Regions from separate parts of the Paenibacillus sp. J22R232 genome, predicted to be linked through region 2. Evidence: riboswitches for the same ligand, from Rfam matches in the RefSeq annotation. Region 2 holds a riboswitch; each other region holds the start of a gene.

What was found. A riboswitch is a leader RNA that binds a small molecule or an ion and turns the genes downstream of it on or off. The one in region 2 is predicted to bind cobalamin.
Region 1: another riboswitch for cobalamin. It lies ahead of AC0YN3_RS03220 (ABC transporter substrate-binding protein); the one in region 2 lies ahead of AC0YN3_RS13770 (DUF4430 domain-containing protein).
Region 3: another riboswitch for cobalamin. It lies ahead of AC0YN3_RS20870 (S-layer homology domain-containing protein); the one in region 2 lies ahead of AC0YN3_RS13770 (DUF4430 domain-containing protein).

The regions. Positions count from the first base shown of each region.
Region 1 covers NZ_JBWDNK010000001.1:665,839-668,106, reverse strand. The annotation lists gene AC0YN3_RS03225 (FecCD family ABC transporter permease) at 1-376, opposite strand, end outside; gene AC0YN3_RS03220 (ABC transporter substrate-binding protein) at 381-1,382, opposite strand; cobalamin riboswitch at 1,525-1,667, opposite strand; gene AC0YN3_RS03215 (FixH family protein) at 1,872-2,268, shown strand, end outside.
Region 2 covers NZ_JBWDNK010000003.1:627,850-630,117, forward strand. The annotation lists gene AC0YN3_RS13760 (methyl-accepting chemotaxis protein) at 1-330, shown strand, start outside; gene AC0YN3_RS13765 (YnfA family protein) at 342-668, opposite strand; cobalamin riboswitch at 839-1,042, shown strand; gene AC0YN3_RS13770 (DUF4430 domain-containing protein) at 1,220-2,268, shown strand, end outside.
Region 3 covers NZ_JBWDNK010000007.1:149,597-151,864, forward strand. The annotation lists gene AC0YN3_RS20865 (TerC family protein) at 1-540, shown strand, start outside; cobalamin riboswitch at 683-881, shown strand; gene AC0YN3_RS20870 (S-layer homology domain-containing protein) at 1,031-2,268, shown strand, end outside.

The DNA.
Region 1 (2,268 bases), on a different contig from region 2:
ACATTCCAATCGCCGCCTGCAAACCAAATAAAATAATAAATGCCGCGCCTACCGAGCTGCCCGATGCAACGCCAAGCGTATATGGATCAGCTAATGGATTGCGGAGTACGCCTTGAAAGCCTGTTCCCGCCAGCGCCAGGCATGCGCCTACCAGAACAGCGAGCAGCACACGGGACAATCTCACTTGCGTTACGATTGCGATCTCGCCCGCCGTATAAGAGCCTGCTTCCTTTGAAAACCACGGCAGCTGATGAAGCAATATGCCCCATACATCCCGCACCGAAATGCCCGACGAGCCGATCGTTAGACTCACCACGATAGAAACAGCAAGAAGGAGCATGGCTGCTCCTCCGTACAAAACCAATTTATAGGTCATTGCTTTATTTCACGAGATCCGGATGAATCACTTTAGCGAGCTCCAGCAAGCCGTCCGCTAGACGCGGTCCAACGCGCACGAGCGGATTCTCCGTCACTGCATGCAGCTGTTTGTTTTTCACTGCGGCAATGACATCCCAGCCTGGGCGGCTTTCGATGCCAGTGACGATCGGATTCGGATCCTCCTTCAGATCAGGGTATATAATCAGCTCTGGGTCCTGAGCAACGACTTCCTCTGCGCTGACCTCGAACCAGCCCTGTGATGCAGCAGAAATGTTTATGCCGCCGGCTAGGTTTAAAAGCTCGTCAAGAAAAGTGCCGGAGCCGACAGTCCAGCCTGGTGAAAACTCCATGTACACTTTTTTTCGCTCCGCGTTTTTCACCGCGTCCGTTACCTGCTGCCTCACCTGCCGCATATGATCTGCCATTTCAGTCGCTTCGGCTTGTTTATTCATAATATGACCTAAAATTTCTAATTTGGCAATAACGGCGTCATAGGTAAGCGGATCTGAAGCGTACACAGGGATTTTAAGCTCTCTCAGCTTTGCGATTGCATCTGAATTCAATGTAGTTGAAGCCAAAACAAGATCCGGATTCAATGCCATTACGGCTTCGATATTGGTGGTCATATCCCCAACCTTTGGCTTTGCCGCCGCTTCCTCGGGGAAATCGCTCCATTGATCGACGCCTACTACCTGCTCTCCGGCACCGATCGCATAGATCGTCTCCGTTTCACTAGGCACGAGCGTCACAACCTTCGTTGGTTGCTGCTCGAAAGTGATCTCGGTACCTGTATCGTCCTTAATCGTATAAGGATATACCGTTGCCTGAGGAGCTGCATCATTGTTTTCTTCTGGCTTATTGGCTTCCGAATTCGTAAGGTTTGTTTCTGGAGATTGCTGGTTTTCTGATTCTTTGTTTACTCCACATGCGCTGGTGATGACAAGCATCGCCGCAAGCAGCAAGCCAAACAGGGTCTTCGTTAAGTTACGGTTATTTCTTACCACGGTTTTCTGCACCTCTTTTTTTAGTTTGTCAAAACAAAAAAAAGCATCCCCGGCCATTGTGCCAGAAATGCTCCCATACGCTCTTCAACTACTTGCAAAGCGACAAGCTTCCCGAGCACCCTCCCTATTTCCACGTAGGTTTAAGCGCATGTAAGGACAGGCAGATTTTCTGACTCGGTCGTAACGAGGCCTTAAGCCTCCGTTATCCAACCTTACAGTGGCGGGTCCGTGCCGGAATTGCACCGGTCTTCCCTTTTAAGCTTCAAAGAGCACTGCAAGATGTGATTCCTTGCAAGACAATCTCCTGTCCGCACCAGTCCATTTTACGTTTATTTAATCAGTTGTTAATATACACCGACATCGCGTTTTTGTCCATTAAACAGCCGCAATTGAATCCTGTTATCCGGGTTCTGCTTCCCGCTCTTCCCGCATAGGTAACTTAAATGAGCATCCTCTCAAAAAAACGAATGAAGGAGGATAAACAAATAGATGCAGCAGATTCAGAATGTCCGCACTACTTATTTGAAATTTTCCCTTGTTCTATTCTTACTCGCGCTTCTTATCGGTTTCGCTTTTTGGTGGTTTCGACAAGATGAAGCTGTTCCCCCGCAAACGACGGAGCATGCCTTCGGCAGCGGAACGATGAGCTGGACCATTGAGGATTACCCCGCGAAGGTTTTGCACGAAAACCGATTCTCGGTTGAGATAACGGATGCACAGGGCCTACCGGTTCAAGATGCTAAAGTAACGGTGAAGCTTGACATGATTAGCATGGTTTGCGGTGACTATGTGTTTGATATGACAGAAGAAGCCCCTGGCAAATATGCAGGAGATGGCGTCCCCCTAATGGCAGGCATGTGGAAAGCAACGTTAACGCTTGATACGA
Region 2 (2,268 bases):
GGCGAACAGGAAATGGAGCAAGGAATGACCATCATACATGAATTAAAGCGGTCCTTCGATCTGATCTGGCAGGAATCTCGCCATGTATCGTCGCAAGTGCAGGATGTATCCGCATCTACGGAGGAAATGGCGGCCGGCAGCGAGCAAGTGAGCGCATCGGTTGAAACGATGGCGATGGTGGCCAAGGACACCTCTTCCCACGCCGCGCAATCGGCTGAGGGCACGAACCGCCAGCACGAGCTTGCCATCGAAACCGAGCTGCTGGCACAATCGGTAAGCAAGCTTGCCGAGGAGCTAAGGGAATCGATTGGCCGATTTAAGTTGGAATAAAGAGTTCGGGCTTAGTTCCTAGGAGCCCAAAGCATAATGGAAACGCCGATGATACAGATTGCTGCTCCCAGCCAATCGTACGCATCCGGCGTTTTTTTATCAACGAGCCACCCCCAAAGAACGGCCAATATAATAAAAACGCCGCCGTAGGCTGCATAAACCCGCCCGAAGGAAGGGAAGCCCTGCATGGTGGGGATGATGCCGTATGCCATAAGAATGAGGCTTCCGACAATGCCGAACCAAAGCGGCCTTGCTTCGCGCAGCCATAGCCACACCATATAACCACCGCCAATTTCGGCAAGCCCGGCGAGGATGAAGAGAAAGATCGTGATGAACAAGTGGGGTTTCTCCTTTTTGAATGAGTCAATGAATGGTCATGCGGTGAATGATACTCGTTTTATATGCAGAATAACTATATCATACTATTCTTCAGTGATTTGTTGTGTATTCATAGAGTTAGTTATAGACAAATGACTCAGATTCCCTGTATGATCTTTAGGACAAATAAATAAAATGATAGAAATATGGTGTTCTTGCTTCAATTATGAAGTGATAGAACTTAATAGGGAAGTACGGTGCAATCCCGTCGCGGTCCCGCCACTGTAAATGATGAGTTTCTTGTCTACATGCCACTGGATGCACAATGATCTGGGAAGGCGACTAGAAATGATGAATCATAAGCCAGGAGACCTGCCAATTTCTTCGTTTCTAGTTCCTCGGGTAGTGGGAAACGGAAACAGACGATAAAGAGATTTATACGTTGTTCTGACGTATGAATAGCTTTTTTATTGTGTGTTCACATGCTTGTAAGCATGTTTATTGAAAGCCGCCCTCACAAGGGCGGCTTTTATTTGTTGGAACATAGTATAAGGAAGAGAGAGGGTTAATAATGACAATGCAAGAAGTTTCTCGAAAGTGGTTAGCTTTGGTCTTAAGCTTAACCGTGTTTGTTTCGGCAGCCAGTTCCGCTTTTCTGCCATCCCAGGCAGCAGCCGCATCGGACGCGAATCCCAAATTAGGTCCGCTCACGATTTATCATGAACTCCCCGCACCGGGGCAGTTTATTAATGCGACTGCTTACGGCGGCATGAACGATCTTAACCTAACGTGGGATAATGACAATACAGGATCTGCCATTTCACTTGGTGGTTTTGGCGGAAGTATTATTTTTAAAACAGATGCTCCCGTTCTTAACAGCAGTGGCCATCCGTATGGGGTGGATTTCACCGTATATGCAAATGCTTCGAGCTCTTACCAGGAGCCTGGCGGCGTGGCAGTTGCTCAGGATGACGGTACCGGAAAACCAGGTAAATGGTACAATATCGCAGGCTCTGATCATTATGAAGACTCTACGATATGGGATTATGAGGTAACGTATACGAATCCCGATCCAGCATTTACAGTTCCGAATGGTATGAGCGTACCTTGGGCAGATAATTATGGTGGAACCGGATTTATAAAAGTAAACTCTTTCAATAAGCATGCTTATTATCCTATCCCAGCGAACTATCCATTATCGATAACGCCATTCAATAACTTGTCCCATACGTATTCGGGTGTCAAAATTACTAAACAAACGCCTACATTCGGTTATGTGGACACACATACTAACGGCGCAGCTCCATTTAACGTAGCTGGAAATCCATATGTTGCAGCTGCCGCCAAGGGTGAGGGTATAGATATTAGTTGGGCTGTCGATGAGAACGGCTTGCCAGCTAATCTAGATCAAGTAGATTTCATTAAGGTATATACAGCTGTCCAAATCGATGGCGGTTCATTAGGTGAGGTAAGCACTGAAGTTTCTTCATTAAAGACCCATCAATCGGATATCACGGTTGGACAAACGCCAAGTTTGAGCTCCATAACGTTAACCGGTGTTAATAGCGGATCTGGTTCTCAAACGGTAACGGTACAGGACAGTGTCTACGTTTATAAAGA
Region 3 (2,268 bases), on a different contig from region 2:
TTCATATCGCTCAACCACATATTCCGTAAGCTTATCATAAAAAAAGCCGACGATTCCGTAGCCAAGAGCTCGGGCAAGGAACCTAAGAAAAGCGGTTTCTGGGTAACGGTCTTGAAGGTTGAAATCGCGGATATCGCTTTTGCAATCGACTCTATTCTGGCAGCTGTAGCACTAGCCGTCGCATTGCCGGCAACAACATTGCCGAAAATCGGAGGCATGGATGGCGGTCACTTTATCGTTATTTTCCTTGGCGGGTTTATCGGTCTCGTCATCATGCGTTTTGCGGCGAATATGTTCGTGAAGCTGCTGGAGAGCAGACCTGCACTTGAAGTCGCTGCGTTCTTCATTGTCGGCTGGGTCGGCGTTAAGCTGGCGGTACATACGCTGGCACATCCATCGCTGCACGTGATCCCGCATGATTTTGCGGAATCGACAGCGTGGAAAGTAACGTTCTACGTGGTGCTCCTGCTGATTGCTGTAATCGGTTGGTTCGTATCAGGCGGCAAAGAGAAGCAGAACCGGGCTTCGGAAGCGGCTTAAGTGTAAAATTCGAACATGTATCTGCATATCGTTTCATTCAAATGAGGGTGCCAGTGGGCACCCTCATTTTTTGTGCAATCGCAGGCGCGTCCACAAAGTTTAACATGACAAACGGGCAAATATTCGGTATGATGAGCAAGAAAATTTCATAGAAGAAACAGGTGCCAATGATGGAATGAAGCAAGAAATCCATGGATTGGTTAAAAGGGAAGCAGGTTTAATTCCTGCGCGGTCCCGCCACTGTAATGGAGGAGTCTTTGCAAGGCTGCCGCTGGGAAACCGGCAAGGCTGCAAGGATGTTGATCCCGAGCCAGAATACCTGCCTGTTTTCATTACACCGTTAACTCTACGATGGATAGGGAGGTGTTTATTAGTGCATGCAATAGTTAGCTGTATAATCTATTAAACCTCTTAACCATTAACGGTGAGAGGTTTTTTTGCGTTTTGATTTAATTCCATAAATCGTTTGGATGAATAGGAAGGGGTTTACATGATGAATAAAAATCGATGGATCGCATGGTTGTTAATTGTAAGTGTGTTTATGACTATGCTATCAGCCAATGGCCAGGTTTCATATGCAGCGGAGGATGCGCATGAGGATGCTTACCAAGAGCAGGAACATCTGGAGAGCAGCCAAGAGAACGGTGACGCTGCTCTAGCGAGCCTGAACATTGCTGCGGACATAGAAAAGCCGGTTATTAGCTCTATTGGCTTAGCCGAGTCGCGGCAAGTGATATATCGCAAGCTTAGCTTTACGGCATCAGCTGTAGACACGGCAGATCCGGCTGTACAACTGGCAGTTAAACTCAACGGGGACCTGGTCACAGCCAAGGAAGAGACGTATACCGTCATCCTGCAGCCAGGCGACAATGTCATTACGTTAACGGCAGTCGATACGGCCGGTAACCGTGCAGAGGAAAGCTATGCGGTTCATTACGCATTCGTGCAGAGCGCAGCAGCCGCGGAGCAACTTGAGAAAAGTCTCGCTTATTTAGTGAAAACGGTCAAGAGTCCGAAGTTTGGAACGGGTTCCGGCGAGTGGACTGTCATCTCTTTGGCACGAGCCAATTACCCCGTACCGGATAAATACTATGATTCTTACTACTATAACGTGACGGAGCAAGTAAGAGCACTCATGCTGAAATACGGCGGCAAGCTCGATAATAGCAAAAGTACGGAGCACGCTCGACTAATAATGGGGCTAGCCTCTATTGGAAGAGACATACATAGCGTGGCGGGCTACGATATTTCACAAGCGCTCGCTGATTTTGATTATGTCATCAAACAAGGGATTAACGGTCCTGTATTTACCCTCATTGCCTTGGATACCCATCAGTACGAGGCTCCATTGGCGGAAGGCGCTGCGGTGCAGACTACGAGGGAAAAGCTTATTCAATATATTCTGAATCAAGAGGTTAAGAAAGGCGCAATTGATGCTGGAGGCTGGGGCTTCGGCACAACAAGAGCAGACGTCGACCTTACCGCGATGACTTTGCAAAGCCTTGCTCCTTACTACGAGACGGATTCGCTTGTAAAAGCGGCTGCGGATAGGGCGGTGCAGTGGCTCTCCGCCACCCAAAACGCACAAGGCAGCTATACGAATTTCGGTTCGACAAGCAGTGAGAGCATCGCGCAGGTTATCGTTGCACTTACAGGCCTTGGGATTGACCCGCATGCCGACCCAAGATTTATTAAAAATAATAAATCACTGATCGATGCGCTGCTAGC